DNA from 3 places in the Exiguobacterium sp. s5 genome. Region 2 is predicted to be linked to each of the others. Evidence: riboswitches for the same ligand, from Rfam matches in the RefSeq annotation. Region 2 holds a riboswitch; each other region holds the start of a gene.
What was found. A riboswitch is a leader RNA that binds a small molecule or an ion and turns the genes downstream of it on or off. The one in region 2 is predicted to bind thiamine pyrophosphate.
Positions count from the first base shown of each region.

Region 1: another riboswitch for thiamine pyrophosphate. It lies ahead of KNP60_RS11680 (YkoF family thiamine/hydroxymethylpyrimidine-binding protein); the one in region 2 lies ahead of thiW (energy coupling factor transporter S component ThiW).
Region 3: another riboswitch for thiamine pyrophosphate. It lies ahead of thiT (energy-coupled thiamine transporter ThiT); the one in region 2 lies ahead of thiW (energy coupling factor transporter S component ThiW).

Region 1 is NZ_JACSLK010000005.1:149,305-159,847, forward strand. It holds gene KNP60_RS11635 (ABC transporter ATP-binding protein) at 1-341, shown strand, start outside; gene KNP60_RS11640 (hypothetical protein) at 363-791, opposite strand; gene KNP60_RS11645 (alpha/beta hydrolase) at 981-1,880, shown strand; gene KNP60_RS11650 (CPBP family intramembrane glutamic endopeptidase) at 1,837-2,535, opposite strand; gene KNP60_RS11655 (lytic transglycosylase domain-containing protein) at 2,614-3,306, shown strand; gene KNP60_RS11660 (DUF1643 domain-containing protein) at 3,341-3,928, shown strand; gene KNP60_RS11665 (energy-coupling factor transporter transmembrane component T family protein) at 3,944-4,678, opposite strand; gene KNP60_RS11670 (ABC transporter ATP-binding protein) at 4,675-6,006, opposite strand; gene KNP60_RS11675 (ECF transporter S component) at 5,999-6,574, opposite strand; gene KNP60_RS11680 (YkoF family thiamine/hydroxymethylpyrimidine-binding protein) at 6,567-7,160, opposite strand; TPP riboswitch at 7,240-7,340, opposite strand; gene KNP60_RS11685 (GTP-binding protein) at 7,403-8,596, opposite strand; gene KNP60_RS11690 (hypothetical protein) at 8,698-8,961, opposite strand; gene KNP60_RS11695 (SMP-30/gluconolactonase/LRE family protein) at 8,974-9,855, opposite strand; gene rlmN (dual-specificity RNA methyltransferase RlmN) at 10,029-10,543, opposite strand, start outside.
Region 2 is NZ_JACSLK010000001.1:22,208-32,750, forward strand. It holds gene KNP60_RS00155 (VOC family protein) at 1-111, opposite strand, end outside; gene KNP60_RS00160 (VOC family protein) at 108-533, opposite strand; gene KNP60_RS00165 (hypothetical protein) at 1,046-1,312, opposite strand; gene thiW (energy coupling factor transporter S component ThiW) at 1,375-1,863, opposite strand; TPP riboswitch at 1,928-2,026, opposite strand; gene KNP60_RS00175 (hypothetical protein) at 2,051-2,371, opposite strand; gene KNP60_RS00180 (aminoglycoside phosphotransferase family protein) at 2,414-3,382, shown strand; gene KNP60_RS00185 (hypothetical protein) at 3,384-4,130, opposite strand; gene KNP60_RS00190 (hypothetical protein) at 4,223-4,915, opposite strand; gene KNP60_RS00195 (AAA family ATPase) at 5,014-5,934, shown strand; gene KNP60_RS00200 (DUF58 domain-containing protein) at 6,004-6,990, shown strand; gene KNP60_RS00205 (ribonuclease FAU-1 family protein) at 7,055-7,594, shown strand; gene KNP60_RS00210 (tetratricopeptide repeat protein) at 7,644-8,768, shown strand; gene KNP60_RS00215 (MarR family winged helix-turn-helix transcriptional regulator) at 8,905-9,336, shown strand; gene KNP60_RS00220 (ring-cleaving dioxygenase) at 9,377-10,369, shown strand; gene KNP60_RS00225 (NADPH-dependent FMN reductase) at 10,366-10,543, shown strand, end outside.
Region 3 is NZ_JACSLK010000002.1:173,996-184,538, forward strand. It holds gene KNP60_RS04980 (DAK2 domain-containing protein) at 1-312, opposite strand, end outside; gene KNP60_RS04985 (Asp23/Gls24 family envelope stress response protein) at 335-697, opposite strand; gene rpmB (50S ribosomal protein L28) at 951-1,139, shown strand; gene KNP60_RS04995 (thiamine diphosphokinase) at 1,198-1,785, opposite strand; gene thiT (energy-coupled thiamine transporter ThiT) at 1,785-2,357, opposite strand; TPP riboswitch at 2,434-2,534, opposite strand; gene rpe (ribulose-phosphate 3-epimerase) at 2,554-3,210, opposite strand; gene rsgA (ribosome small subunit-dependent GTPase A) at 3,212-4,096, opposite strand; gene pknB (Stk1 family PASTA domain-containing Ser/Thr kinase) at 4,141-6,078, opposite strand; gene KNP60_RS05020 (Stp1/IreP family PP2C-type Ser/Thr phosphatase) at 6,084-6,818, opposite strand; gene rlmN (dual-specificity RNA methyltransferase RlmN) at 6,827-7,912, opposite strand; gene rsmB (16S rRNA (cytosine(967)-C(5))-methyltransferase RsmB) at 7,915-9,243, opposite strand; gene fmt (methionyl-tRNA formyltransferase) at 9,245-10,159, opposite strand; partial or broken gene def (peptide deformylase) at 10,199-10,543, opposite strand, start outside.

The sequences.
Region 1 (10,543 bases), on a different contig from region 2:
AAGATCCGATTCGGCTGCTCGACGCGCTCGGTTTGGGGCATCGTCTCGACCAGTTGCCAGGGCAACTGTCCGGAGGCGAACGTCAACGTGTCGCGGTCGCTCGGGCCTTGGTCAATCGCCCCCGACTGATTTTGGCCGATGAGCCGACGGCGAGCCTCGATTATGAGAATGGCCGACGGGTGATGGAGTTGCTCGTTACTGAGGCACGGATGAGTGCGCGACGGGTCATCGTTATCACCCATGACGAACGGATGCTCGACGTCTGTGACCGGGTCCTCATGCTTCAGGACGGCCTGCTCCAACCGTCGCCCCGACATCAAAACAGGGAAGACCGCGATTGAGGCGGCCTTCCCTGTTGTTTGTCAGATGACGTGCGCGTGAAGTGGCTCCTCAATCGATGCACTTACGAGTTTTCCTAAATGATGCGTCAACCAGGCGTTGAAACCGATGATGAGTGTCATGTTCCCATGCTCGTCGATTCCGGCCGAATCGACCCGGATTAGTCTTTCCTCGATATGTTGCGAGACGAGAGTGATGCGGGCGAGCGCTAGGACTGATTGGAAGACCTCGTCCGCCGATGACCCAATCGCTTGCGCCACGTCCGACACGGACAGTTCAATCGGTCGTGCCGGCTCAAGCACATAGCGGTCAATCAGCACATCGAGTACCATCGCATGCTGACGATGGCCGTTGACCGGGGCACGATAGAAGGTCACCCCTTCGGCGGTCTTGTAATCCACCTGCCCCGTCAAGCACGCGTGCAGCAACTGATCCATCACCTCTCGCCCCATCGCTTCGTCTCCTCCCGCTTCACCTTGATGATTGTCTGGTTCCATCATAGCAAGACGATACTGCTCAAACGAACGGGACAATCATCGGTATGTCCCTTGCTTAACGGCATGAACCCGCCGTCAAACCGACACTGCGGGTGAACTATCGTCACGTTTTCGGGTACAATAATGGAGAAAGGAGCGGTTCAGATGCAGAAGAGATGGAAAGTTGGACTTGCAACACTATTCACCGGCTACTATGCCATCAGTTATTATGCGTTCAAGCGCATGACGCGAGGCAAACGCAAGACGCCAGAGATGCTCTTGGCCCCGTATACGAAAGAAGATCAATCGTTTTATCATGACGTGCCGTTCGAGCACGTCTCGCTCCGTTCTCAGGATGGCTACCGGCTGTATGGACGCGTCTACCGCAATGAAGGGTCGACGAAATGGATCGTGTTCGTTCACGGCTATACCGCCTCCCACAGTTTCATGGCCCCGCATTTGGCGATGTTCCATCGCCTCGGGTACAACCTGCTCGCTGTCGACTTGAGATCGCACGGTGAGTCAGAGGGCGTATACGCCTCTTATGGTTTCCACGAAAAGCATGACATCACCGATTGGGTCGACTGGTTGCGGGCCAATGAAGTGGTCACGGAAGTCGGGTTGCACGGTGTCTCGATGGGAGCTGCCTCGATTTTACAGGCCGGACCGTTAACCGACGTCGACTTCTTGATCGCCGAATGTCCGTTTGACGATATGAGACAGCTCATGCGCCATCAGCTGAACGTGTTGCACCGGTTGCCCGGGGACCTGCTCTTGCCAGGGATCAACTATTTCTTGTGGACGCGGGCCGGTTTCCGGATGCATCAAGTCCGGCCCAAACACGATCTCGCCGCGATTGACGCGCCCGTCTTGTTCATCCACGGAACGAAAGATGATTTCGTGCCGACGTGGATGTCGGTCGAGATGAACGCGCTCAACCGGCAAAACGAGTTAGCCCTCATCCATGGGGCCGAGCACACAAACTGTATCTTGAAAGATCAACCCGCCTATGAGGCGGCCGTCAGTCAGTTTCTGCATCGACGACATGAATCGGCCCGGCGATAAGGTCGAGTAAGGCATGGACGACCATCACTGGCCATAATACACCCATCGCCAAGTACAAATAGCCGAGTCCCCAGCCGACGATCCCGGTGACCAGGACGCCCCTGACGCCTTGATAAGCGTGGGCCAACCCGAACAAGGCGCCGCCGATGAAGGCGAGTGTCAGGGATGAGACGTCAAGATAGAGACTGACGGTGTAGAGGAGCACACCACGGAAGATGAACTCCTCGGTCACACCTGCCGTCCACGAGACGGCGCTCCAGGCCTTCGCCTCAATATCCGTCCGCGGCAAGAGCAACCGCTCGATTTCGAGCTCATAGTACGGACGTAACCGCCGCCGTAACCGAGACGAGGTTTTGACGAGCAAGTAAAACGCCAGCAGCACGGAGATGAGGATGGTCGTGAAAAAGAAAAACTTCCAAGCGGACATGTCCCCTTCGAGCGGGGCGAATCCGAGACCGACCATGTCTGGCGGGACGCCGAACAAGAAGACGAGGGCGAGCAAAAGCAGGCTGAGCCCCCACGACGACTTGACTGTCTGTTCATAGACACGTCCACGACCGAGCGTTTCGATCATCGGCTTCATCAACCGGGCGTTGAACAATTGAACGATCAACAAATACATGAGAATGATGGTAAAGACGGCCTGTTCGAGCATCTATATCCACTCCTGTCCTTCCTGTTAGCTATATGCTACACTATTCGGGTATTGTCTAGAAAGCTAGGAGGCGGAATCTTGAAACGATTGATTTTGCGACTGACCGGTCTCATGCTTGTGATCGTGCTGTGCCTCGGCGCAATCGGCTGGTTTGGTCAACATGATAAAGTGAACAACGCCCTGTACCGGGCCTATTACGGGGACCATGGCGTCCCGTCCGTCCATCGCGATGTGTATGAGGATGCCGCGGCCACGTATGACGTCGATTGGCGCTTACTTGCCGCCGTCCATCGCGTCGAGACAATTTTCTCCCACAGTTCATCGATGCGTTCATCGGTCGGGGCGATCGGACCGTTCCAATTCATGCCGCGGACGTGGCTCGGTTGGCAATATGACACGGACGATCAAAAAGGCGATGTCCCTGAGGACGAAGTCGATTTGACGGATCTCGCGCTCATCGAACAGTACGGCGGTCTCGGACGCGATGGCAACAATGATGGCAAAGCCGACCCGCACAGTCTCGTCGACTCGGCCCATACGGCCGCTTACTATTTGAGCGAGCACGGCGGGACGAAGGCAGACACGACGGACTCGATTCGAAACGCCATCTTCGAGTACAACCGCAGTGAACAGTATGTCAATGATGTGATGTCGTTTTATGAGTCATATCAAACCGATGTGTCTTATTTACCGGATGACAAGGCGTCGGCAACCCAAAGTGTCGCGCGCTACACAATCCGCTACTTGGAATGGTTCTCAGGCTGGGTCTGACCCGGCACTATTTGATTAAAAGTGAGGAAACCTTATGAACACCCATATCGAGGAAGTGACGATTCGTGTCAAGTCGGTCTTCAATGAGGACAAGACGAAGCGCTACTTGCGTTCGTACGAATTCACAGATGTCGTCGACGGCGTCATCTGTGCCGTCATCATCTATTCGCCACGGATGAGCGATGCTTTCTTGTCCGGTACGACAACGCAGCGGGCGTATATGCTCATGCGGAACCATCTCGATCAACCGATCCGTGAGATGCGCGTCATCAGCCTCGTCCCGACACTCGCCATCAATGACAATCTGCCGTACGTCGAATCGCAACTCGACGAAGTCAACTTTCATTACGTTGAGGAAACGCTCGACGAGGTCGAGGTGAGCGGAGGTATGATTATCGTCGGCTGGGGCTCTCCGGGACGCTTGATGCATCATGCCACCCCGTATAAGGCGCTCTTTGCCGACCATGAGGCGCATATGTTCTGTATCGGCACGACTTCCAAAGGCGAGCCGCAACAGATTCGTATGGCCAACGAGAACACCGTGCTCGAGGCGTTCAATAACGAATCGATCAAACCGAAATTTAGAATTGTAAAAGAGACGAAACAAGACGACTCCGAGTGAGTCGTCTTGTTTCGTTTATATGCCAATCCATACGCTCACTCCAAACAATAGGAGCAAAAGCGACGCCAACAGAAAGTCGTTCCTGGTGACGGGGACAACCTCGTACGTCGCTCGAGGTTCCCCCGTAAACCCACGTGCTTCCATCGAGAACGCGATTCGTTCCGCTTGGCGAATAGATCCAGCAAGAAGCGGAACGATTAATTTGGGGACGTGGCGGATGTGATCGAGTCTCGTCTCCAAACGTACGCCTCGTAGCGCATGCGTTTCATATAGTTGCATCAGTTCTTTTTTTAGAATCGGAAAGAAACGAAAACCGACGAAGACACTATATGCGATTTTTGGTGATAGCTTTCCTTGTTGCATCAAACTGTAGACGAACCGTTTCGGGTCCGTCGTCAGCGTGAACAGAAGCGACATGGCTGTGAATGCCAACACACGTAAGGAGAGCGTCGCTGCTAGCATCACATTCTCATCGGTCACATCATTGCCAAACAGCTTGAACACGACATCTCCGCTTGATTGCTTTCCAAAGACGAGCGTCGTCCACAATGTCCCGAGCGCGGTGAATAAGAATGGGATCATGAACAACCCCCATCTTCTCCAGCTCACGGCAGAGAATAGCGTTTGAAGTGTAACTGTTCCGAGAAAAACAGCAAGCGGAGTCCAAGGGTTATACATGAAGGCGAGACCGAACATGAGACATGCCACGGTCAGAAATTTAATCGTCGGGTTCATCTCATGAAATGTCATCGCGATTCCTCCATCAATAAGCCGTGGGTGCGTAGTAATTCTTTTTCATCCCAGAGTGAAGCGTCATATGGCCCACTCAAGTCGCCGTCACACATCAAATAATATGTGTTCGCAATCCGCGCGAAGCTGAGGTCGTGCGTCACAAACAAAATCGTCTGGCCGGATCGTGTTCGTTCGACCATTAAGTCATAGAGCGCACGAAGCGATACCTCGTCTTGTCCGGCAGTCGGTTCATCAAACGCAATCAGTTGTTTATTAGACAGCATCATCACTCCGATGGCGAGCCTTCGTTTTTGACCGTGACTAAGGGAGAGTGGATGGTGGTCACGCACTGATTCGAGCCCGAGCCGCGTTGAGACGTCCTCAATCGGGCGATTATGGCCATATGCGAGTTCTCGAGTCACATCATTCGTAACGAATAGATGCGCCGGTGATTGCGGGACGAGGCCGACTTTACGCTGTTTCCGGGCTAGGCTTCGCAGCCATGTCGACTTTCCGCTACCATTTCGACCGAGCACCGCAATGAGATCACCCTCAGCGACCTTTAACTCGCTCGCTGCTAATTGAAATGTTTTTCGTTTTAATTCCGGTATGTGAAATAACATTTCCTTTCCTCGTTCAACTTTAATTGGAGAGAACGCATAATCCGGTCGGACGATGAACGGCCCATCATAGTCGATGCGCCCGTTCACGAGCTTCACTTGTCGGTCAAAGAAATCACCCCATATGTATGGCCGATGCTCGATGACGACAACGTTTACGGTCTGTGCGACGCCGTCGAGCCAACGGACGAAATGATGGGCGGTCTCAGGATCGAGGTGAGCGAGCGGCTCATCGAGGAGGAGCCACTCGGGGCGGCCAATCAAGGCACAAGCGACGGCAATTTGCTGCTTCTCTCCCCCCGATAGATCATGGATGGTACGGTGACGATAATCGGTCAAATGCAACGCCTCTAACATTGTGGTGACACGGGCCATCATCTCGTCTCTCGCGACGGCAAAGTTTTCGAGCGTGAAAATCAATTCTTCTTCGACCGTCTGCATGACGAACTGACTGTCCGGGTCCTGAAAGACCGTTCCGACGCGCCGGTTCACTTCGCCAGCTTCATACGTATCATAAGAGCGATCGAACAAGTGCAATCTGCCCGTCACGATGCCATCACAATTGTCCGGATAGAGACGATTCATCAAAGCGAGCAATGTTGATTTTCCCGACCCACTTGCCCCTGTAATGACCGTTCTCCCTTTTGTTAGACGTAGTGTGATATCCGTCAAGACATCGCATTTCTTGTTCGGATAACGAAATGTCAGATGTTCTGCCTCAACCATGCATACGGTCCTGTCGCGCGAGAGCATACCCATCAAGCGCGCCCGTCCGAAGCAACAAGTCGCTCAAAATCTTACCGCCCAGACCAGCAATCAACATCCCGCTCGTTGCGCGTAGTGCGAACATCGTAGCCACATATGTCGGACTGAGGGCATTGAGCCCTCCCATGACGTACGTATATGCGAAACTTGTCACAGCAGCACTGAATCCGGCGAGCATGAGCACCCAAAGATCATAGCGTTTATAACCCGTCAAAGCGAACGCCGCTTCGGCGCCGATCCCTTGAACGATCCCGACTAAAATGATGCGCGGTCCGATGGCGTTGCCAATCATCATCTCAATCGTCGCCGCAAGCACTTCGGACAAGAATGCAGCCCCAGGCTTGCGAATGATATAAGCTGCGATAATCGAGACGATGAACCATATCCCAAAAATCCATTCGTAGGCGATTGGTCCAATCAGACCGGCCCACAAGTTCCCAGCATGGACGAACGCCAAATAGACCACCGCGAACACGACCGATAAAATCGACAACAAGACGATCTCTTTTAACTTCCACGATTTAAGCATCCATGCGTCCCTCGTGTGACGGACTATTCACGCTGAACGTCACCGTCATGACGACGTGGCTTGTCTTCTGTCGGACGCGATCAAACGTCGCCTCATAGAAAGCGAACACCGGCTCGATGTCCCCATGTATACCTGAGGCGTAATGCATCGAGTCATTGAAGACACCTCGCTCTTTCGCAAAAGCGATTTCTTCGTAGATGATGTCCATATAGTCGTCATCACCGAGCGGATAGAGCGCGAACTGTGAGGAGACATATTGCGGACCGACGGGACCATTAAGCGGTTCGCTCGACACAACGAGCACTTCATCTCCGGCCGTATCCCCTGGACACCCGACCGAGAACGTCCCGCTCATCGACACATGTTCCCCTGTCTTCGTCGCGTGTGACAGCACGGTCTTAGCCACATCGAATACATGCTCACTTCGTCCACGGATGACCGTCGACACGTCATCGGTATGTCGCCAGACGTTTTGTAAATCCGTCTCCTTCAACGCCCCTTTGATGATGCTCACGAAATCAGTCGTCATCGGGCTCAGTGTAAAGCGGAACCCGACGATCGGGCTCGTTCCACATTGTTTGTTCATGTTCTATTCCCCCTTATTATGTGTACACAAAAAAGCCGCATCCATGAGAATGCGGCCACTCGTCCAATTTTAATCCATTAGAAAAAGTGCCACACTTCCTCACGCCGGTATTACCCGGATCGAGTCATAAGGGATTGGAGCCATGCTCACATCTCAGCCGAAGCACCCCTAGTGTAGTCCAATGTATGCGGTTGTTTATGCAAGAATCAGTATAGACGACCGCTTTCATTTTGTAAACGGTCTTATGAGAACGTGACGACCTCGTTCCCCGGAAGTGTGTCCCGGAGCGTCGACCAATCCAGCGCCATCTCCTCATCTGTCAGCAGACAGTGATCGAGCTCTTGTTCGATGATGGCTCGATCCATCCGCTGCCCAATCAAGACGAGCTCCGTCTGTCGGTCCCCGTACGGCTCGACATAGTCGGCGGCGAGTTCCGGTTCGGCCGTGAACATGTGACGACGCTCATCTTCCGGAAGCGTCGCGAGCCAGCGCCCGGCATGTTCGAGCGTCGAGGCGTAACCCGCTTGTGAAAACAGACAGGCGAGGTCGTTCCGGGAAGCAATCCATAAGAACCCTTTCGCGCGGACGATTTCTTCCGGAAACGCCTCGATCCAGGCATGGAGACGCTCCGGGTGGAACGGCCGACGCCGACGATAGACGAATGAACTGATGCCGTATTCTTCCGTCTCCGGCGTGTGCACATCTGTCTCAAGTTCTTGAATCCACCCGGCCGCATGCATCGCCTGTTCGAAATCGAACAAATTGACATCCAACAGCTCGGTCAATTCCACGTTCGCATGGACAGACGTCAACAGCTTCGCGGTTGGGTTGAGCGCCTTCAACAGTCCGGTCATCTCGCCGAGTTCGGTCTCGGTCACGCGATCCGCCTTGTTTAAGACGATGATATCGGCGAATTCGACTTGGTCGACGAGTAGGTCGACGACTTCGCGGACGTCCGTCGCCTCAATCGCCTGATTACGTTCATGGAGCGACTCGCCCGAGTTGAAATCTGTTAAGAACCGAAACGCATCGACGACGGTCACCATCGCATCGATATAGACTCGGCTCGTCAAATCGATGCCGAGGGCGTCATCGGCATATGTAAACGTTTGGGCGACCGGGATCGGCTCTGAGATACCGGACGACTCGATGATGATTCCGTCGAGGTCAAGGTCGTTCGCAAGCTCTGCTACCGCCTCGAGCAGGTCCTCACGGAGCGTGCAACAGATGCAGCCGTTCGATAGTTCGACCAACTTTTCGTCCGTCCTCGAAAAACCGCCCTGTTCAATCAATCGCTCATCGATATTCAACTCGCTCATGTCGTTGACGATGACGGCGTATTTCTTGCCCGTCCGATTGTTCAATATGTGGTTCAATAGTGTCGTCTTACCGCTTCCTAAATAACCGGACAGCACGGTGATCGGGATTCGTCTCATTCTACCCACTCCTAAATAGTAATCATTACTTTTTAGATATTGACGGGTCGGTGACGTCTTGTCAAGAAAAAACACGCCCGTTTCCGGACGTGTTCTCCTGCCTATTCTTCTAACGCCTTGCGTTCGGCCTCTGAGCGTGGATAGGCGTTCGCCTGCCATTCGGCTCGATAAATCGAGTCGAGCTGGGTCAGACCGACCTCATCCGCGTCCTTGTCGGCATCCACACTCGGCGTCTCATCCCACCGCGGATTCAAATACGTATGATCGTCTTCCCGATTCGCTTCCAACAGCTTTTGAATCCCGACCCGAGCGACCGCCGCGAGCGCCAAACCGATTCCCGCACGAACGAGCAATCGTTTTACCATCTTCGTACCTCCTTATCGACCAAACCGATAGAGCGGCATCCCTTTCACATCTGTATCAATTTTAAAGACCGAACCTGCGTCCGGATGGGCCTCGAGCGCCGCGTCATCCATCCCTTCGCGCGCCGTCGTGATGGCAAGTTGTTTCAAGTCATCACCGACGAAACAGCATGACGTGACATTCGGGGCCGGCACGAGCACCTCGAGCACTTTTTCACCCGTCTTCGGATTCCAGCGCGAGACGCGTCCGCCCGCGAAGTGGGCAATCCATAAAAAGCCGTCCTCATCGGAGGTCATGCCGTCCGGGAATCCTTCCTCATCTTTGAAATCGATGACGACTTCCCCATCCCCGAGTGTTCCTGTTTTCAAGTCGAACGGGTATTTGCGGACCGTCTCGGTCGGTGTATCGATATGGTAGAACGTCGAGTGGTCCGGAGACCATGTCAGACCGTTCGACAGCGTCAGTTCACTGAGCATGACCTCGGTCGTGCCGTCACGGTTCAAGCGATAGAGCGTCGCCTCGTTCTCCTCGTCGTTGAGATGAAGCGTCCCAGCAAAGATTCGTCCGTATGGGTCGGCCTTTCCGTCGTTGAAGCGAAGATCCCCTTCCGGGTCATCGAGTTCGACGAGTTTATCGAGTCGTTTCGATCCCTCGTCCCATTCATAGATGCCGTCTTTCAAGCCGACGACGACGCCGTCTGTCACTTTCGGGACCGCAAACCCGATCTGTTGTCCCATATCGAACGATGACAGCTCGTCTTCCTTTTCGTCGTACCACCAAAGTGTGTGTCCTTCGATGTCGACCCAATAGAACCGTTTCAGTTCAGCATCCCAACACGGGCCTTCCCCAAGTGTATTTCTGACTCGAATCCATAACGCAGCGTTTACTGTCTCCATTGAATTGCCTCCACTCTCTACATTGATTTCAACTGACTATTCCCTGAGCGGACGAGGTCTATTCAAGATTTTTCAAAATCGTTCCGCAGAGTTAGGGGCGATGTCCGTCTTTCCTTCGCCGGAGCGGCTCTATGAAAAAAAACTCCTTGAATCATTCGATTCAAGGAGTCCACTTATTTCGCACCTTCGACGTTCATATGTTTACTGCGCAACTGGCCGCATGCCGCATCGATGTCAGTCCCGTGTTCAAGGCGGACACCGGTGTTGATGCCACGCTTCTTCAAGACATCATAGAACGCCATGATGTCCTCCGAGGTACTGCGCTCGTATTGGATATGCTCGTTGACCGGGTTATACGGGATCAAGTTGACGTACGACTTGTCCTTAATATCGTCGATGAGCGCCGCCAATTCCTCGGCGTGCTCCGGTAGATCGTTCACTTTCGACAGGAGAATATATTCGAACGTGATTCGTTTGTTCGTCTTCTCGACGTAATACCGGATGGCCGGCATGAGCTTGTCGAGCGGGAACGCCCGGTTGATTTTCATGATTTGCGTCCGTAGCGCGTCGTTAGGCGCATGGAGCGACAGCGCCAAGTTGATGCGCAAATCGAGGTCCGCGAACTTGTAAATCTTGTCGGCGAGTCCGCTCGTCGAGACGTTGATTTTACGCGGCGCGATCGCGAGAC
Region 2 (10,543 bases):
CGTATGAAAGTCGGGCGACTCTTGAACGAGCTCGAAGCCGAGCGCCTCATAAAATCGTTTGGACGCCTCATAGTCGGGCGTCTGGATGCAGAGATGGTGGATTTGTTTCATTGGGTCTGTCCTTTCAATTGTGCTTGTCTAATCTGGTCTCGATGGAAGGGCGAATCGGCTGATTCTGACGTCAGACTGATGACGTTGCCATCCGGGTCCAATACATCAAAACAACTCATCCCGCCAAAATCTTGAAGTCGGCCAGGTTTCAAGCCGGCGCGTTCAAATGTGTCATGGATGGATTGAATGTCGTCGCAGACGATGTTGAAGCTGACGTGTTCGTCACCGTTTCGGTCGCTGAACGTCGTCGAAGCAACGTTTTTCGTTTCAATCAATCCGAGTTGGGTCGCCCCGTCTGGGAAATGGACGCCGATGCCACCTTCCCAACGTCCGATTTCAGATATGTGAAAGTGGGTTTGATACCATTCCAATGATCGGATTAAATTTGTTACAGGAATAAAGATACTGCCGATACGAAACATCGCTTTGCCCCCCTTATTTTCTTTCAGTTTAGCGAACGGCTCACTGAAAATATAGGTGGGAAGAAACTTTTTGAGCTGTGATTTTTATGAACAAGGTAAGGAGATAATGATAATGCAAATTCACTAAAAATCGAAGGAAGAAGACTAGACCCGGTTCAACTTACAACATCACTAACGTATTGAGTAGTAAGAAAAGAAGGAAACCAGCGCCTGAAAAGATTAATACGCCTAATAATATGTTCCCTTTTTCGTCTTTAAATTTTTTGACATACAGCACGGAAAAAATAAGCAGTACCGCCAACAGAGTGGTCAAAGAAAGAAAGAGCAATGTAATCGAGTGATTCGATATGATTCCAAAATTGAAAAAGAATTCAGAGATGAAGATGAATAGAAAAATTAAAGTCCCGACTAACAATGAGTAAAAATAAGGATTGCGATTAATGTCCATAACTAAACACTCCTTCTTCACTAGAGTTATAAAACCATCACATCACGTCAAACAGGGACAGCCGTCATAAATCGGCCGTCCCTGCTTTTGTGGTCGTTGTGGGTTGGACAGCGTTGCCCGCCATAAAAAAGAGGACGATGGCGGCCACCCCGAAAATCGAGATGAACACATTTTGGAGCAGCACATCGACGAACATCGGCTCGCTCGAGAACGTACCCGTCGCAATCTGGGCATTCCAGCGAGTGAACGTGGCAATCCGTTCGAGCGTGTACAACAGACCGGACATGAACAGGCAGGCGGTGGCCGCCAGTATTAGCGTCAATCGATTCAAGAAAGGACCTCCCTAATTGGTATATCCTGATTTTACCATTTACTATCAGTCGGAGGAAGGACTTATCGATTCACCGTGAGCGGTCGCAATTGCTTGACCCGCGCCAAGACGATCCAGCCGAGAAGAGCACCGGTTACACTCGAGGCGAGGAAGGCCGGGAAGAAGAACAGTGCCCCGAACTCCGTTCCCATCAAGATTTTGGCATACGGGACGGCGATGAGCGAGGCGATGATTCCGGTCCCGAGGACTTCGCCGAAAGCGGCGAAGGCGACGCGGTTCGTCTTCATATAGAAGACCCCGGCCAAAAGCGCCCCAATCATACCTCCGGGAAAGGCCAAGAGCGACCCGGTACCGGTCATGACACGGACGATTCCGGTCACGAACGCAACGAGAACGGCCCCGATCGGCCCGACGGTGACGGCGGCGATGACGTTCACCATATGTTGAATCGGATAGGCACGGGCGACACCGGTCGGAATCGAGATGAACAGGGAACCGATGACGGCGATGGCGATGAGCATCGCCATCCAAGTGAGTTGTTGAATACGCATAGATAGTCTCCTTTCAAAATGAAAACGCCACTTCTCCAAGTGGAAAAGTGGCGTGGAAAGACAGACGAATCCCACACCACTTCCCTACGCTGGTATGAGCCAGATCAGGTTCGAAGGGTCCGGCGCATGCCGTCTCAGCCCGAAGGCTCCCCTAGTGGTCGTTTATTAACATGAGTATAGCATACCGTCATTTGACGCGGTCGAGCTTTCGTGGTCGGAACGTGACATAGATGATGCCGACGAACAGACCGTACAACAAAAGGGAGAAGACGAGATTGATCAGCCACGGGAGTGTCCCCATGAACACGGCGACGGACGCGTTTTGAAACCAGACGAGCGAGAGCGACAGCCCGACAAAGCTGAGAACGAGCGTTGTCCAAAAGCCGACATCTCGGCGCTTGAACAGACGCCAAACGAGCAGCCCGATGATGAGACTGACGATGGCCGTCGCCCCTAAGTACATATACAAGATGGCATCGACCGGGTATGAGTAATATACAACGTCCATATCGTTTCCTCCTAGGAGATGATGAAAGAAAGGGTGAACAGGATGAGACAGGCAATCCCATGGCGTGACCGATCGTTTCGTGAACGGTTCGAACGATGGATTGAGGCAAACGTGCCGAATGCGAGGTGGCACGTGATCAAAGATACCGATTTGACGTACTTGCTTGTTGGCGCGCTCGATGAGGAACGTTACTACGCCAAAGCGGTGACCGATATCAGCCGCGGCGAGGCCGGATTGTCGGCGTTTCTGGCCGAGCGGCATCCTGATTTCGTGCCTGACGTCATCGCCATCGATTCAGCCCGGAACTGGTTGCTCATGCGAGGCATCGGCGGAGAGGCGCTACGTGAACGGCCGGACGTGAGTCGATACGAAGCGGCGTTGCGTCAATACGCACAGCTGCAGCGACAGGAGATCGACCAGATCGAGACCTACTTGTCTTACGGCATCCCGGACCGCCGACCGGCCAAGTTGAAGGACGAAATCCGCACGTATTTACCTGAGCTCTGCGCCGGGCTCGAGCGATACAAAGCCGAGGCCATGCTCGCGCTTCAAGATGAATTGATCGCCATGTGCGATGAGCTGGCGACCGGGATGCCGATGAGTCTCGAGCACGGTGATTTGCACGGCGGCAACATCTTCTGGCGGGAACGGACGAATGATTTGTGTATCCTCGACTGGGGCGACGCGACCGTCACGCATCCGTTTTTCAGCGTGCGCGTGTTTTGGAACGCGCTGTACGACTTATTGCCGGAAGAAGCCGAGGTCGCCTGGTATGAACAGATTCAAACGATGCGTACGGTTTATTTGGAAGCGTGGAGCGGCGTCGCATCCAAGGACGTGCTTTGGCGTCACTTGTTGATCGCTGAAGAGCTCGGTTGCGTCTATCGGGCCTTGTCGTGGCATGTGTACGTGACGAGATACCGGTACGACGTAGCTGAGTCGAGCGATAAGCCGGCGCAATGGCTCAACTTGCTACTCGAGTACCGGGACTTGAAACGACGTGTCCGATAAGTCATTCATACTTCTCGAGTAGGTTTTCATAATCCGTCTCGCTCCAAAACAGTGGGGCAATCGACTCCGGCCCTTTGAAGATCTCACCGTCTCGGTCGTAGACGATGGCGTAGCCGCCTTCGACTTCAAAGACGATCAAGTCGGCCTTCACTTCCTTGACCCCGTTTCCCGCGATGATCACGTTCTCGAGCGGATCGCGCGCCAGTTGTACGCCCCATTCGTCGAGCTCGACGATGAGCGCGGACGTGTAGGCGTGGCGATTATAGAGCGCCTGAAACTCGTCTTCGGTCAAAACGACGTCCGTCGGTGGGGCACTCGTCCCATATTTTCGTTTCTCGATTTCTTCGACGAATTGAAGGAACGATGCTTCTTGCCAAAACAGCGGCGCGACCGACTCGGGACCGTTAGCGATGTCCCCGTTCTCGCTCTCATAGACGGTGGCGTACGTGCCGTCATCGAGTTTGAACGGATGAATATCGGCGTATGTATGCTGGATGCCGTCGCCGGCGATGACGACGTGCTCGAACGTCTCGCGGAACGGGGTGAGTCCATCGTTCTCGAGTGCCTTCAAGAGCGGCGGGACTTTTTCATATTGGTCGAAGACGTCTTTAAAATCTTCTCGCGTCCAAGCGGTGATGTCTTCGGACGACGGTTCATTTGTATCGGCCGGGACGATGGGTTGCTCAACGGAATCGGTGCACCCGGTCAGCAAAAACACACTGAATCCGAGTAGGCCTAGGCGTTTCATCAATCAAACCTCCTAAGAAAGTTACATTTTTTTCCTATTATCAATGATCGTAGCATGTTTGCCAGTCATTGAGAACCCGGGTACTTTCTCGCTCAGGGTTGCCGCTTCAAGTAACGGTCGAGTGCCTCGTGAAATCGTTGTTGCTGCTCGAACGGGATGTCATGATCGGATGCGGGACCATAGCGAATCAGATGATAGAGCGAGGCGTCGATATCTGTCAGCTCGATGCGTTCGAACCAGTCGACGACCGTCTCATTCGTCCGAAGTTTTAACTCAGGGGCGAGCGACGCGTTGAACGTGATGAGCCAATCCCTCAGTTCGATGTTCGTGAGTATCGGGAACGTCTGTGCAGCGATCGTTGCGTCCGCTTCGTGTGATGATTGAGTAGAAGTGTCATCCGTAAAAAGGAACGTGAGTCCTTTCAGCCGTCGACGACGCAACCATTTCCGGACACTGTAAACAATCAATCCGGCAGCAGCGAGGATGGCGAACAGTGTTCCGAGTCCTCCGGGTGCATCGCCTCCACCCAAACCGAATGGAAACTCAAACATTTTTTTCTTTTCACGTAAGGATCCACCTTTTTCGTTTTCACCAACTGTCGTTAAATCGATTCCATCCTCGTCCGGTTCCTCTTCTTCTTGCTCACGCTCTTCTATTAGAGGATCGTCAACTGGATGCTCGAGCGTTTGAAACCAACTGAACGTCTCCTTACTGACAAAGACGAACGTCACAACGAGACAAGCTGTCACAACAAGGAACCCTATAAATCGAGAGGACCACTTCATCTTTTCCCTCCTTATCGGAATGTTCAGACTATTTATTGTCTATATTACCATAAACAGGTAAACTTCGAATAAGACATCTACCAACGGAGGGGAACGAAATGGGAATCGAAGCGGTCATCAAACAGTTGAATGAAGTGTATTTAGGGAAAGAAGAAGTCGTTCGTCTCTGCTGCACGGCACTTCTCGCCGAAGGACATATCTTGCTTGAGGACGTTCCGGGCACGGGGAAGACGTTGCTCGCCAAAACGATCGCCGGCAGTTTGGACGGGTCATTCTCGCGCATCCAATTTACGGCCGATTTGCTCCCGTCCGACGTCATCGGGACCGACTACTTCAATATGCAGACGCAAGGATTTGACCATCGGCAAGGTCCGATTTTTGCGAACATCGTCTTGATTGATGAAATCAACCGGGCCGTCCCGCGCACCCAGTCGGCGCTGTTAGAAGCGATGGAGGAACGACAAGTGTCAATCGGCGGGAAGACGTATCCGATGCCGAAGCCGTTTTTCGTCATCGCGACGCAAAACCCGATTGAATCGGCTGGGACGTTCCCGCTCCCAGACGCGCAACTCGACCGGTTCCTCATCTCGATTCCGGTCGGCTATCCGGAAGCCGCCGAAGAGCGAGAACTGTTGTTGCAAGTGTTGACCGAGACCCGCAAACAAATCGAGGCCGTGACGTCACTCGCCTCGCTGCAAGAAGCGCAGGCCGAGACGAGACAAGTCGCGATCCAAGACGATGTCCTCGACTATATGCTCGGTCTCGTCCATGCGACTCGGGCGCACGCGTCCGTCGAGGTCGGAGTCAGCCCACGTGGCGCGATCGCGCTGCTCCGCGCTTGTCAAAGCTATGCCTATTTGGCCGGCCGACTGTACGTCATCCCGGAAGACGTCAAAGCCGTGGCGCCGTACGTCCTCGCCCATCGGATCAGCTTGACGCTTGAAGGCGGCATCAAGTCGACAAAAGCGAACGTCATCGCACACATTTTAGACACCGTGCCCGTGCCGGTCGAGGGCTGACGGATGATCCTGTCCACGCACGTTTGGTTGCAGCGACGGCTCCTACCTATATATCTTGTGAGCGGAGCCATGCTCGTGTTCTTCCCGTACGTATACGGATTGGGTTACATATGCTTCATTGTAGCGAGTGCGATTTGGATGCTGGAGCGGACGCGGCAACAACTCGAGCGGCACATCGATCTCCAGTTCACGCAATACGAAGAATTGCTGTTTGTCGGGGACGAGAGTCGGCTCGTATTGGTTGTCGATGGGGTGGGCGAGTTGGACCGGCTCGGACTACCGCTTCGCATTCGTTTGAAGGCGAGCTCAGGAATAAGCTTTCCGGCGCATGAGCGCCTTCCGAACGTGCTCGACTATGAGGTCGATGTCGGTCGCGCCCGCCACGAATTGGTCGTGCGCGCCGAGTATCGAGGTCCAGCCACGTTCGAGGAATGCGTCATCGCCGTCACGCTTCCGTTCCGTCTCGGGACATATTTGTATGAACGACCGGTCGATATAGAGTGGACCGTCCTTCCATCGCTCCTGTTGCATCCACCGGTCGGGACGAAGCGGCTAGCGCTTGGGGACCGGCCGCTCTTGGCGTCACCGCTTCGAAATCCGTTGCAACTAATCGGGTCGAAACCGTATGAAGGGGAACCGGTGAAGGAGATTGATTGGTATGCGACCGCCAAACTCGGACGACTGCAGTCAAAAGTATTTCAACAGACGACGCTCGATACGTTCACGTTCGCCTTGGATTTGACGGGTCCGTCCGGTTATACGCTCCATCACGACTTCGAATCGCTCATCAGCCAAACCGCCTTCGTCACATCGCGTCTGTTAAAAGAGGACTGCAAAGTCGAATTGTTCTTGAATCGATTCAATGAGGATGGGACGATGCTCCATGTCCCGCTTCAGGAAGGCGAGCGCGGCATTCGCTTCATCTTGCTGCAGTTAGCGACGATTCATCCGGGCAACCGGTTTATCTCGACCGATGCGTTCACCCGGATGGTCGAGCGAAAACGATTGAAGCAAAGCCACCTCGTCTCGTTCAATCAACACAATCTGTACGATTGAACAGGGAAATGTCGGATTTTGGCGAACTCTTTACGTATGAATTGGGTCAAAAGGAGAGAGACATATGCCAAAACGGAAATTTGCCAATCGTCGAGACTGGGAACGGATTTTGCAACATCGCTACGCGCAAATGGAGGTACATGATGACCGTTTCTCCGGGACCGTCGCCTTGTTTCAAATCGATGCGGTCCGCGCACCTCAACATAAGATGCACAAGGGAGAAGAGTTCATCGTCGCCGATGCCGGTTACAGCTGGCTTCAATATTTCCCGGACGACGAGCCGTTCGGTGTGACCGTCATGTTTAATGATGAAGGGCACATCGTTCAATGGTACATCGATATCGTCGAAGCGATCGGATACGAGGACGGAATCCCGTATATGGACGACTTGTTGCTCGACATCCTCATCTTCCCGAACGGGGACGTTGTCCGCAAAGACGAGGACGAGTTCGAGGAAGCGACGGAGGCCGGAGAACTGACGCCGGAGCTCGTCGAGCAGGGCTGGCGTGACTTCCATGCGACGCTCGATCGGATTGAACGTCGGGACTTCGTCTATTTCGACTTGGCGAACGAGCATTACACCGAGTTGAAGCAAAAACTTTGAACGGCCTGTTCCCTTTGGTACAGTGAAAGAAAAAACAGGGGGACGAATCATGAAAATCATCAATACCGAGACGTGGTCGCGCAAGAAGCACTACGAATTCTTCAAGGCGTTTGACGCTCCGCATTTCAACGTGACGGCGAGCGTTGATGTGACGAAGTTACATACGCATGCCAAACGGACCGGACAGTCGTTCTTTAAACTGTTCTTGTACGGTGCCGTCAAGACGGCGAACGCCATCCCGGAGCTTCGCTACCGGATTCGCGGCGACGAGGTCATCGAGCACGACGTCGTGCATCCGTCCTTTACTGTCATGATGGACGATGACGTCTTCAACTTTTGCACGGCGACCTATAAAGACACGTTCCCGGACTTCATGGAAGAAGTGACGGCCCGGATGAGCGGGGCGAAACGGGAAGTCGTCGTCGGCGACGAGCCGGACAGTCTGCTTTACATCACGAGCGTGCCTTGGGTCACGTTCACGAGCATCAGCCACCCGACACACGATCAGCAACACGATACGGTGCCGCGCATCGCCTGGGGCAAATTCACGGAGACGGGTGGCCGGATGACGATGCCGCTCTCGGTCCAAGCCCACCATGCCCTCGTCGATGGCGTCCATGTCGGTCGCTATTACGAGTTGTTGCAAGCGTGGCTTGACGACTTGAGTGACTTGGAAGTTCAAACCCCAGAGGAGAAGGGGCTCGACGAAGCGATTCGTCTCCGCGAGAACGGAGAGCTCGAACGGGCAAAGCAGCTGTTGCTCATGTTGCTCCGACAAGACGAGAAGAACCCACGCCTCCATGCCCATTGCGCCTGGTGTTATGACTCGCTCGGCGAAGAGCGGCAAGCCGTCCCGCATTATGAACGGGCAATCCGGCTCGGCCTCGCCGGCGAAGAGCTCCGGGAGACGTATATCGGACTCGGCAGCACGTATCGGGCGCTCGGCCGCTACGAGGACGCTGAGGCGTTGTTCGCCAAGGCGATCGAACAGTTCCCAGACATCGGGGCGCTCAAAGTATTTCAAGCGATGACCCATTATAATCTCGGGCGCCACACTGAAGCGACCGGTACGTTGCTCGAACTGCTCGCAAGCCCGGAGCCGGATGACAGCATCAAACGGTATCGTCGCGCCATCGCGTTTTATGCGCGTAACTTGGACGAGACGTATGACTGAAACGACAAGACGAGGCAACTCGTCTTTTTTTTGAGACGAATTGATTGACCCATCAAATTTAGCGTGTTATATTTATCTCGAATTAAAGATAATGAAATTTAAAGTATAGTTTTCTCTCGGCAGAGGAGGGGAACACATGGAAGAACGACAAACGTTGAAAGCGATCACGGTGTTGCTTCGAGCCTCGCAATCGATTCAAGACGTGGTCAAGCATGAAGTCGCCGAGTACGGGCTGAATCCGACCGAGTTCTCGGTCCTGGAATTGCTGTACCATAAAGGCGACCAACCGATTCAAACGATCGGCAAAAAGGTATTATTGACGAGCGGGAGCATGACGTACATCGTCGACCGACTCGAAGCGAAAGGCTACTTGATACGCAAAGCCTGTCCGAGCGATCGGCGTGTCACATATGCGGCGCTGACTGAAGAAGGGCATGGCCTCATGTCATGCATCTTCCCAGCCCATGAAAAACGAATGGACGAGCTGTTCGACGGACTCGATTTAGCAGACACGATTACTCAATTGAAGACGGTCGGCAAACGTGCCGAAGCGGCAAAAAAATTTTAATTAATTATCTCGAAATCAAGATTTTGAAGGAGCGATTTTAATGAACCATGTAAAAGGGATTCACCACGTGACGGCGATTACGAGCAGCGCCGAGAAGAACTATGACTTCTTCACGAACGTCCTTGGGATGCGTCTCGTCAAAAAGACGGTCAACCAAGACGATATTCAGACGTACCACTTATTTTTCGCCGATGACAAAGGCAGCGCTGGAACGGATATGACGTTCTTTGATTTCCCGGGCATCCCGAAAGGCGTGCACGGGACGAACGAGATCGCCAAGACGTCGTTCCGCGTCCCGACCGACGAGGCGCTCACGTATTGGGAACGTCGATTCGACCGCCTCGGCGTGAAGCATGAAGGCATCGCCGAGCAGTTCGGCAAGAAGACGCTTTCGTTCGTCGATTTCGACGAACAGGCGTACCAGCTCATCTCAGATGAGTTCAACGTCGGCGTCGCGTCAGGCGAACCGTGGCAAAACGGCCCGGTCCCGCTCGATTACGCCATCACGGGTCTCGGTCCAATCTTCATCCGCATCGCGGACTTTACGTATTTCAAACAAGTGATGGAGCAAGTCATGTTGTTCGAAGAGATCGGACAAGAAGGCGACGCGCATCTCTTTGAAGGAGGTGGGGGTGGAAACGGAGCGCAAGTCGTCGTCATTCATGACGAGACGTCACCAGTCGCGCGCCAAGGGTTCGGAACCGTGCATCACGTCGCTTTCCGTGTCGATGACCGCAGTGTCCTCGATGAATGGACGGCACGCTTGCAACAGTTCGGGTTACCGACGTCAGGCTATGTCGACCGCTTCTTCTTCGAATCGTCTTATGCACGAGTCGCGCCGCAAATCCTGTTCGAATGGGCAACGGACGGACCAGGATTCATGGGCGATGAACCGTATGAGACGGTCGGTGAAAAATTGTCACTCCCGCCGTTCTTAGAACCGAAGCGGGAACAGATTGAAGCGATGGTTCGACCGATTGATACGGTCAGAAGCACAAAAACGTTTGAGAAAGAATATGAGGGCATGAAATGAGCTTTTTAAATCGTTTGTTCGGTAAACAAGAGGAACCAACCAACTCACAAGGAGGAACTAACATGTTGAAAATTGGAATCGTACTCGGATCGACTCGTGAAGGACGCGTCAGCCCGCAAGTCGGAGAATGGGTGAAAGAACTCGCGGACAAACGCGGTGACGCCAACTATGAAA
Region 3 (10,543 bases), on a different contig from region 2:
TTCGGTCTTTCCTTCGATCGCTTTACCGAAGCCACGGAACAATTGGCTTAAAATAACACCGGAGTTCCCGCGTGCCCCCATCAAGAGACCACGTGCAAACTTCGATGAGACGTCAGCGATATTTGCCGTGTTGAGTGCGGCCACTTCCTTCGCACCCGATGTCATCGTCAAATTCATGTTCGTCCCCGTGTCGCCATCCGGCACCGGGAAGACGTTAAGCGAATCTACATAATCCGCATTCTGGCTCAAGTTGGCTGCACCGTTCGCGACCATGTTCGCGAACACCAATCCATCTAAACGTTTTAAACCCACACCAAATCCTCCTTCGTTCTCGTCAGTCATTCGTCAGACGAACGCCTTGTACGAATATGTTTACCGACGAAACGTTTAATCCTAAAGTTTCACCGAGCGTGTATTTTACACGGCTTTGCACGTTATATGCGACTTCCGACACTTTCGTCCCGTAGCTCACAATGATGTGCATGTCGATATGTACGTCTTCTCCATCTTGACGTACGACCACGCCTCGGGCGTAGTTTTCACGCTTCAATAGTTCTGCAATCCCGTCTTTCAATTGAGCTTGAGACGCCATTCCCACAACGCCGAAACATTCCATCGCCGCACCGCCTGCGAGTGTTGCGACCACGTCGTTCGTGATGTCAATATTGCCATATGTTGTCTTCATTTCAATTGCCATATGGAGTAGCCTCCTTCATTCGGAATGATTCCTTCACTACATTCTACAATAAGTACCTAGTTATTAAAAGAACCTGCTCCATAAACTCGGTCAATTGTAGCCGTAACCCTCATTCATTATTAAAATCCTTTCCAGTAATGTCAAGTTTTTTTCTTGTCATCCTATGATTTTCTAGTTGCATCGTGAAAAAACCCGTGCTAATATAAACGAGTGTCTATTAGGACGAACCCACATAAAAAAGGAGGGGAAACGCATGGCACGTAAATGCTACGTAACAGGTAAATCACCTAAATCAGGTAACAACCGTTCGCACGCACTCAACAAGACAAAACGCACTTGGGGTGTAAACGTACAAAAAGTTCGTATTCTCGTTGACGGTAAACCTAAACGAGTTTGGGTTTCAGCTCGCGCTCTTAAATCAGGTCTCGTTGAACGCGTATAATTTTTATACACGAACGAAATAAATCCCAGCGGCATTCGCCGATGGGATTTTTTTGTGTTCATTTTTTGACATACAGCACGAGGACCATACCTTCGTGCACGATCAAGTCCGCCGCCTCACCGGCCCACTCGTTCGAGATCGTGAGCGCCTCATGGCTGACGACATCGTGACGGTCAAGCGGATATTTGACGCCGCGGATTGACACGTTCGCCCGCTTCCACGGGATGAGCGACAAATAATGATCGGCTTGACGTGGGAGCTCGTGACGCCCAGCTCCAACAAGACGAACGGTTTGCCCGGCCGTGAACAAACGCATCTCTGGATATGCCTCGAGCAGCCCGATATTGCCGAGCGTCATGTCGAGGCGTCCACCGAGAGCGCCGTACACGAGCATCTCCGTCGCCCCGTGTCCACGGGCCGCCTCGAGCGCAATCTCAAGGTCGGTCACGTCTTTTTCAGATGGGTAACGGACGGCGTCGATCGGCACTTCGCCCGTGAAGGAGTCGAAATCGCCGACGACGAGATCCGGGTTCAGCCCTTGGTTCAACAGTGTCTCGTACCCTCCGTCGACGCCGATGATGTAATCGACGTCACGAGGGAGTCCCGAGATTGGTTCCGGGCTGGCCGCCACAATCAACACCCGCATTAGCGGAGGCCCCGGGTCGCGAGCGTGGCGAAACGTGGTGCCGAGACGAACAAGAGAACGAGGACGACGGCCGACACGAGGAAGGACGGCAACATATACGTCATGTTATAAGCAAACGAATAGGCGACGACCGGCCCTTCCGCGTACTCGGCGAAGAAGACGATCCCTGATAAGACGTGGGCGCCGTAGCGAAGCAGTGAACCGAGGAGCGCCCCGAGCACCAAGTAGACGACGAGCGTCTTTTTCGCCTCGTCCTTGGCGGCCCGTTTCACTTGACCAGCGAACAGTCCGGCCATACCGACGACACCGTAAGCGAACGTGTAGTCGAGCAGGAACTGGACCGGTGTGAAAATGTAAGCCCCGAACAGCAGTTGCAACGTTCCGACGAGCGCTCCTGTCGCCAGTCCGCCTTTTAATCCATGGCGGTACGCCATCACAAAGATCGGCAACATCGCCAGGCTGATCGATCCGCCCTGCGGCATCCGGAACGGGATGAGCAAATCAAAGATCAAGCCGAGTGCGGCGAACAATGAGATTTCAATGAGCGCCTGTAGTTTTAAACGTTGTTTCATCTTATTCCCTCCTTATTATATGAGCGAACGACAAAAAGCAGCATGACGTAAACGCCATGCTGCTATCGAGTAGCAACGTGCATTTTCGCCACATCCCTACGTCCGTGTGAACGGAACAGGTTCAAAGGGTTAGCAAATGCCTCTCAGCCACAGAATGTGACACCCCTTGCGACAATATTTGTTGTTCTATCGACGATTATACACGAGATGCGTGACGAATGCTATCGATTGCGTCTTTATAGCTCGGCTCGTTATAGATGGCTGAACCAGCCACGAGCACATCAGCTCCAGCGTCGATGCATAATTTCGCCGTCTCTGCGTTGACACCGCCGTCAATCTCGATTTCAAAGTCGAGACGACGCGCTTGGCGCATCTCGCTCAGCGCCGCGATTTTCGGGACGACCGATTCGATGAATGCCTGGCCCCCAAAGCCAGGGTTCACCGTCATGAGGAGCACCATGTCGACGTCATCGAGCACGTGTTCAATCGATGACAGCGGCGTATGCGGATTCAAGACGACACCACACTTGGCGCCGGCCGCTTTGATTTGTTGCAACACGCGATGCAAATGATTCGTCGCTTCAACGTGAACCGTGACGATATCCGCCCCGGCCTTGATGAAATCTTCGACGAACCGTTCGGGCTGGTCGATCATCAAATGGACGTCTAACACCATGTCCGACTTCTTCCGTAAGCTCGCTAACACCGGTAGGCCGATTGAGATGTTCGGGACGAATTGACCGTCCATGACGTCAAAATGGATGTAATCCGCTCCGGCCTCTTGGACCGCCTTCACTTCTGCCTCTAAATTGGCGAAGTCCGCCGCTAAAATCGATGGTGCAATTTTAATCATGTTAGTACCTCCGTTGTCTATCGTTTAACTCTGCCATAAACGTAACATAATTCTCATAGCGGGTGGAAGCGATTTCTCCCGCCTCGACGGCCGCTTTGACGGCACAACCTGGTTCGTTCAAATGGGCACAACCGCGGAATTTACAGTCATCATGCCGCTCGACGAACTCAGGGAAACACCAGCGCATCTCTTCGACTTCGAGTTCTTCTGGGAACTCGAGGCTCGAGAAACCAGGCGTATCGGCCACGAGCCCGTCAGCGAGCGTGATCAGCGTGACGTGACGCGTCGTGTGCTTACCGCGCCCAAGTGATTTCGAGATCTTCCCGGTTGCAAGTTCAAGCTCAGGTGCGACCGCGTTCAAGAGCGAACTCTTACCGACCCCGGTCTGTCCGGCGAACACACTCGTCTTCTCCTTAAACGACCCGCGGATTTTTTCGATCCCCGACCCGTCCTCGGTCGACGTCTCGATGACCTCATAGCCGATGGAACGATATAAAGCCGCTGCTTCGTGAATCTTCTCCCGTTCCGCCTCCGTCAACAAATCCATTTTCGTCAAAACGATAATCGGATGGACTTGCTTCGACTCGATCAAGACGAGGAAACGGTCGAGCAGATGGAACGAGAACGCCGGCTCTTTTACCGAGAATAACAAGAACGCTTGATCGATGTTGGCAATCGGCGGGCGGACGAGATGGTTCGACCGCTCGTCAACAGCCAATATATAACCGGTACCATCCCCTTGGTCTTGGATGTCGACATCGTCACCGACGACCGGCGAGATGTTCCGGTTGCGGAAATTGCCGCGGGCGCGACAACGGATCTCTTGTTTTTCTTCCGTCATGACGTCATAAAATCCGCCTTGTAATCGAATAATCGTACCTTTCATTCCATTCCCTCCTTAGAAAAAGAGGCGACGCGCACGCCACCTCTTCATTGTGAATCTTTTGCTTGTGCGTAAGTCACCGTATCCGTGCGAACGACTTCGCCGTCGACTTCAATCGTCGCGGTTCCGACTTCGTCCGGTGCGATGACGAGCGTATACGAGTAAGTCGTTGTCTCCGTTATCTTATCACGCAACACCTCGACTTCGCCACGGGCGTCGACCGTCCGAATGACGACTTCGAGTGCCTCGGCTTCTTCGCCTTCAGCGGGCGGCTCGATTTCGACGTTGACTTCCCGTTCAATCGAGACGTCCGTCGGTTCTACCCCTTGTGACACGATGACGGTCAGTTCCGTCCCCGGGTCGACTGCCGTACCGGCCGTCGGGAGTTGACGGATGATTTGATTCGCAGGAACGCTCGTTGAATACTCATCACGTTTGACGATTTTCAAGCTATTCTGTTCGGCATACGTTGTCGCTTCCTCGAACGTATAGCCCGCCAAGTTGGCGAGTTCGATTTTATTGCTGCCGGTCGAGACGACGAGCGTCACCGTCTCTTCAGATGGGACGACCTCGTTGCCTGGGGCGATCGATTGGGAGATGACATCCCCGCTATCGACCGTCTCGGATGCCTCCGACTGAATCTCGATGTCCGTGAACTCAAGATCTTTGAGCGTCCGCTCGGCCGACGACTGGGACAGTCCTTCAACATCCGGCATCTCGACCGTCTCTTTTCCGGCCGAGACGACAATCGTCACGGTCGTCCCACGTTTCGGCTTCCGTCCGGCTTGCGGTGTCTGCGAGATGACGTCGCCAGCGGCGATGTTGTCACTTGCCCGTTCAGTTGCCTCGACGACAAAACCGGCCGTTTCGAGCTCGGTCGTCGCCTCGTCGCTCGTCATGCCGACGACGTCCGGCACGACGGCACGGGACATCTCGTCAGCGATGACGTAAGCCCCAATCCCGCCACCGATCAACAGGAGCGCAAGCAAGAGCCAAAGCCACCACTTCTTCTTCCGTTTCGGTTTGTCTTTCACGGGTTCACTTGCTGCGACCGGTTGCTCCGGCGCCTCTTTGACGTTTGGCTCATCCGGTACGACCGGCGCCATGACGAGCGTCTGATCAAACGCATCTTGCTCAGCATTCGACCGCTTCGGTTCATTCGCACGTTCCGAATCAAGTGACGTCATGCAATCCTTTTTAAACGCGGCGACCGAGGCATGACGTGCGCCCGGTGACTTCGCGAGCGCCTGCATAATACAGTTCTCGAGCGCTTGCGGGATGTTCGGGTTCAAATCCATCGGTCGAATCGGGTCGTCTTGCAGATGCTGCAACGCGACGGCGACCGGCGTCTCGCCGATGAACGGCACCCGGCCGGTCACGAGTTCATAGAGCACGGCGCCGAGCGAATAAATATCTGACTTCTCATCGGCGAACTTTCCGCGCGCTTGCTCCGGGGAAAAGTAGTGGACCGACCCGAGGACCGACATCGTATGGGTCAGCGTCGCGTTCGACATGGCCACCGCAATCCCAAAGTCCGTCACTTTGACGTTGCCGCTCTGATCAATCATCATGTTTTGCGGTTTGATGTCCCGATGAATGATTCGATTCGCATGGGCATGGTCGATCGCATCACAAATCTGTCCCATGATGCGAAGCGCCTCGTCGACAGATATGTACTCTTCTTGCAAATATTGTTTCAGCGTCATCCCGTCGACATGTTCCATGACGATGTAATAGATGTCGCGTTCGTCTCCGACGTCGTAAATGGCGACGATATTCGGATGGTTCAGACTCGTCGCCGCATGGGCTTCTCGTTCAAACCGGCGTATAAATTGTTCATTATGCGAGAATTCAGATCGCAACACCTTGATGGCGACGGTTCGGTTTAAAATCTCATCGTGAGCCCGGTAGACATTTGCCATGCCGCCGCTGCCGATTTGCTGTTCGATCCGATAACGATCGTTGATTCGTTCTCCACTTCGCATCGGATTCATCCTCTCTTTCTATCTGTGAACTGGACGAGGGCAACAGTGATGTTGTCACTCCCACCCAAACGGTTGGCTCGATCGATCAATTGATCCGCCTTGACGTCCGCCGAGACGGGGCGTTCCAAGACTTGCTTGATCTCGTCATCGGTCAAATGCGTCGTCAAGCCGTCCGTACAGATTAAAATCGTGTCAAACTCGGGTTCGGCAAACACTTGCAGATCAGGTTCGACATGCTCTTTCGAGCCGATCGCACGGGTGATGATATTACGTTTCGGGTGGACGCGCATTTCTTCCTCGGTCAACTCCCCGAGCTGCTTCAACACGTTCACGTAGGAATGGTCTTCTGTCAACTGCTGAAGTTTATCGTCACGCAAGGCATACACACGACTATCCCCGACGTGGACGATGACGATCGTCTCGTCGTGCCAGCAGACACCGGCGATCGTCGTCCCCATCATGAGCAGGTTCGCTTGTTTCGAGAAGTCGAGCACTTGCTCATTGGCCAGTTCCACGTTGTGGCGAAACCAATTCTCCATCTCCATCGGTGAGGCCGGAAGCGTCGGGAAGGCACGACGAAACTGCTCGATGACGAGCTGACTCGCGACCTCCCCGGCTTCATGCCCTCCCATACCGTCGGCCACGAGTGCGATCCCGGCGTGCTCGTCCCCTAAAATCAAGACGGCATCCTCGTTTTGCGCTCTCACTTGCCCCCGGTCGGTTCGGTATGCTAATTCCATCTTCCTGATTACCTCGTTTCTTGTTCGCGCTCCTTCGCTCGAAGCTGCCCACAAGCCGCATCGATATCCGAACCTTGTTCGCGACGAATCGTCACGTTCACTTTTCGGTCTTTGAGCACTTTTTCAAAGGCAAAAATTTGTTTACGTGGTGTGCGGACGTAGTCGCGCTCGAGCACGTGGTTGACTGGAATCAAGTTGACGTGACATTTGACGCCTTTCAACAAGTCCGCCAACTGATGGGCGTGTTCTTCCGTGTCGTTGACACCACCGAATAAACCGTATTCGAACGTGATGCGGCGACCACTCTTCTCTGTATAGTAGTTGACGGCTTCCATCAACTTATCCAAGTTGTAGGCACGGTTGATCGGCATGAGACGAGTCCGAATCTCTGTCGTCGGCGCGTGAAGCGAAATGGCGAAGTTGATGCGCATCCCTTCATCGGCGAACTTGTAAATCTTCGGTACGATCCCACTCGTCGACACCGTAATATGGCGTGAACCGATGTTCAAGCCGTCATCGTGGTTGACCGTGCGCAAGAAGCGCATCAATTCGTCGTAGTTATCAAACGGTTCGCCGATACCCATGACGACGATCGAGTCGACTCGCTCTCCGCTCGCGTCGAGCGCGCGTTGGACGTCGAGGACTTGCGCCGTGATTTCACCGGCTTCTAAGTTACGTTTCAAACCGCCGAGTGTCGAGGCACAGAATGTGCAACCAATCCGGCAGCCGACTTGTGTCGTGACACAGACCGAGTTGCCGTACTCGTGACGCATGAGCACGGTCTCGATCGAATAACCGTCTTGAAGCTCGAACAAGAACTTGATCGTGCCGTCCTGTGATTCTTGACGGACGAGTTCTTTCAACGTCGTCAATTGGAACGCCGCGTCTAATTTCTCGCGGAGCGGTTTAGAGACGTTCGTCATATCGTCGAACGATGTCACACGCTTGACGTACATCCAGTCATATAACTGTTTCGCGCGGAACGATTTTTCTCCTGCTTCGATGAGCCACTGTTCGAGTTCTGAATACGTGAGGGAATAGAGTGACGGCTTGGCACCGACCAATGGATTTTTTTCAACTGCTTTTGGATTCATGTTTATACCTCTTTCTTGAATGCGGCGATATAGAAACCGTCCGTCCCGAACGTCGTCGGGAGTAATTTGAGTTCAGCGCGGTCCGATGACACCATCGGGCGCAATACTTGGGGAAGACGGTCCTGGAGTGTCTCATCCCACGTCAATCCGTTCGACAAAATGTAATCGGCCTGCTGCTCATTCTCAGACGGGTCGATCGTACATGTCGAGTACACTAGCGTACCACCTCGTTTGAGGAGTGGCAAGACGGCGTCGATGATTTCACGCTGGACTTTCGGCAGTCCGGCGAGAGCAGATTTGTCTTTTGTCCATTTGATATCGGGCTTGCGGCGGATGACGCCGAGTCCTGAACATGGGACATCGAGCAAAATCCGATCGAAGCTCTCCGGTTCAAACTTGTCACCGGCCTGACGGGCATCGAGGGCAAGTGCGGTCACTCCATCGATATGCAGACGCTTCGCTTGTCGTTCAATCAACTTCGCTTTATGCGGATGCAAGTCGAGCGCGACGAGCGTTCCGCCGTCCATGCGTTCGGCCGTATGCATCGCTTTCCCGCCCGGGGCGGCACAAGCGTCGAGCACGCGTTCTGTCTTCGCGGCTTGAAGCGCATCGGCGACAATCATCGAGCTCTCATCTTGAATCGACAACAAGCCCATGTCGATGAACGCCGTCGCGTGAACGTTTCCGGACTCGATGACGAGCCCGTCCGCTGATAGTTCCGACCGCGTGGCGACGACATCGACTTCAGCGAGCCGTTCAATCATCTCGTCAACGGTGACACGTTGGCGGTTGACCCGGACCGTGACCGGCGCGGGTTCGTTGTTCAATTTACACATCGCCTCGGTCGCTTCGACACCATACGTCTCCACCCATTCGGCGACGAGCCAATCAGGATGGCTATGTTCGATGGCAATCCGTTCAGCGTCTGGCAGCGTGCTCAAATCCGGGAACCCATCCCGGACGACGTTGCGCAAGACGCCATTGACGAACTTGCCGGTTCCCGAATGGCCCCGTTTTTTCGCGATTTCAACCGCTTCATGCAACACGGCCCGATCCGGGATCTTGTCGAGATAAAACAGTTGATAGACGCTCATCCGCAAGAGCGGCAAGACAAATTTGTCCAATTTTTTAGGGTTTTGGACCCGCTTCTCTAAAATATAATCGAGCGTCCGTTTCCGACCGAGCGTCCCGTAGACGAGCTCCGTGTAGAGGCCGACGTCTTTCGTCGCTAATTTTTTTTGTTTCAATAGGTCGTTGACCGCAATCGTCGAATAGGCGCCGCCTTGTTCGATTTTGATTAGCGTATCAAGCGCTGCAACTCGTACGTTCATATTATCCTCCTAGTCGATCGCCGACTTGTAACTTTTGGCCGGCCCCACGCATAAATGTGGCCCCGTCCATTCGTTTTTTACCAGATGGTTGCAAATCGATCACTTTAATGGCGAGCGCGTCGCCTGTCGCGACGACAAATCCATCCTCTTCAAGCCGTACAATCGTTCCCGGTTCACCCGTCCCTGTCGTCTTCGACCCGAAGAACAGTTTGACCCGTTCACCCGCAATTGTCGTATACGCCGTCGGGAACGGATTCATCCCTCTGATATGGTTATAAATGTCTGTGCCGGAACGGGTCCAGTCAATCTGTTCCCGCTCCCGGCTGATGTTCGGTGCGAACGTGACGTCACGCTCGTCCTGCGGCACGGCTTCAATCCAACCAGCAAGGAAAGCAGGAAGCGTCTTGATTAACAAGTCAGACCCTGCGACCGCGAGCTTGTCGAACAACGTACCGACCGTGTCCAATTCTTCGATTGGTACGACCGTGTTGGCAATCATATCGCCGGCATCGAGCTTATCGACCATGTACATGATCGTGACGCCCGTCTCTTTGTCCCCGTCGAGGATGGCTTGATGGATTGGAGCACCACCCCGATGTTTCGGCAAGAGAGAGGCATGGACGTTGATGGCTCCATGTTTCGGCGCTTCTAACAGTTCGGTCGGAACAATTTGACCGTACGCCGCCGTCACGATCAAATCCGGTTCAAGTGCCAAGATGTCCGCATAATCGGTGCGCACCTTTTCAGGCTGTAACACCGGGATGTTGTGGCGCAGGGCACACTCTTTCACCGGCGTCGGTTTCAGTTCGCGTTTTCGTCCGACCGGCTTGTCCGGTTGCGAGACGACACCTACGACATTGTATCCTTCTTCGAGCAAGCGCTCAAGTACGGATACGGCAAACGTCGGAGTGCCCATGAAGACGATGCGTTGATCCGTCCCTTTTTCCGGCACGGCGAGTTTGTCCGTGAACAACACCCCGTCGAGATGATCGATCTCATGTTGAATCGCCCGGGCGAAGAAACCGCTCGCCTTCACTTGTTGGGTGCGGCCCTTCAAATCTTGCGTCTTGACGACGATCGTCTCATGCCGTTCGACGAAACCGAACTCTCCCGGGATGCTCAAGCAGCCTTCAAGGCCGACCTCGCTTCCCGACGTCTCGATGATCTCTGGATTGATCAACACGAGCGGTCCCGTCTCATCATCCGTATGGACGACGGCGAGCCGTTGATTCAAGTTGACCTGCGGGGCGGCAACGCCGACGCCGTCATATTCGTACATCGTGTCGAACAGTCGGTCGAC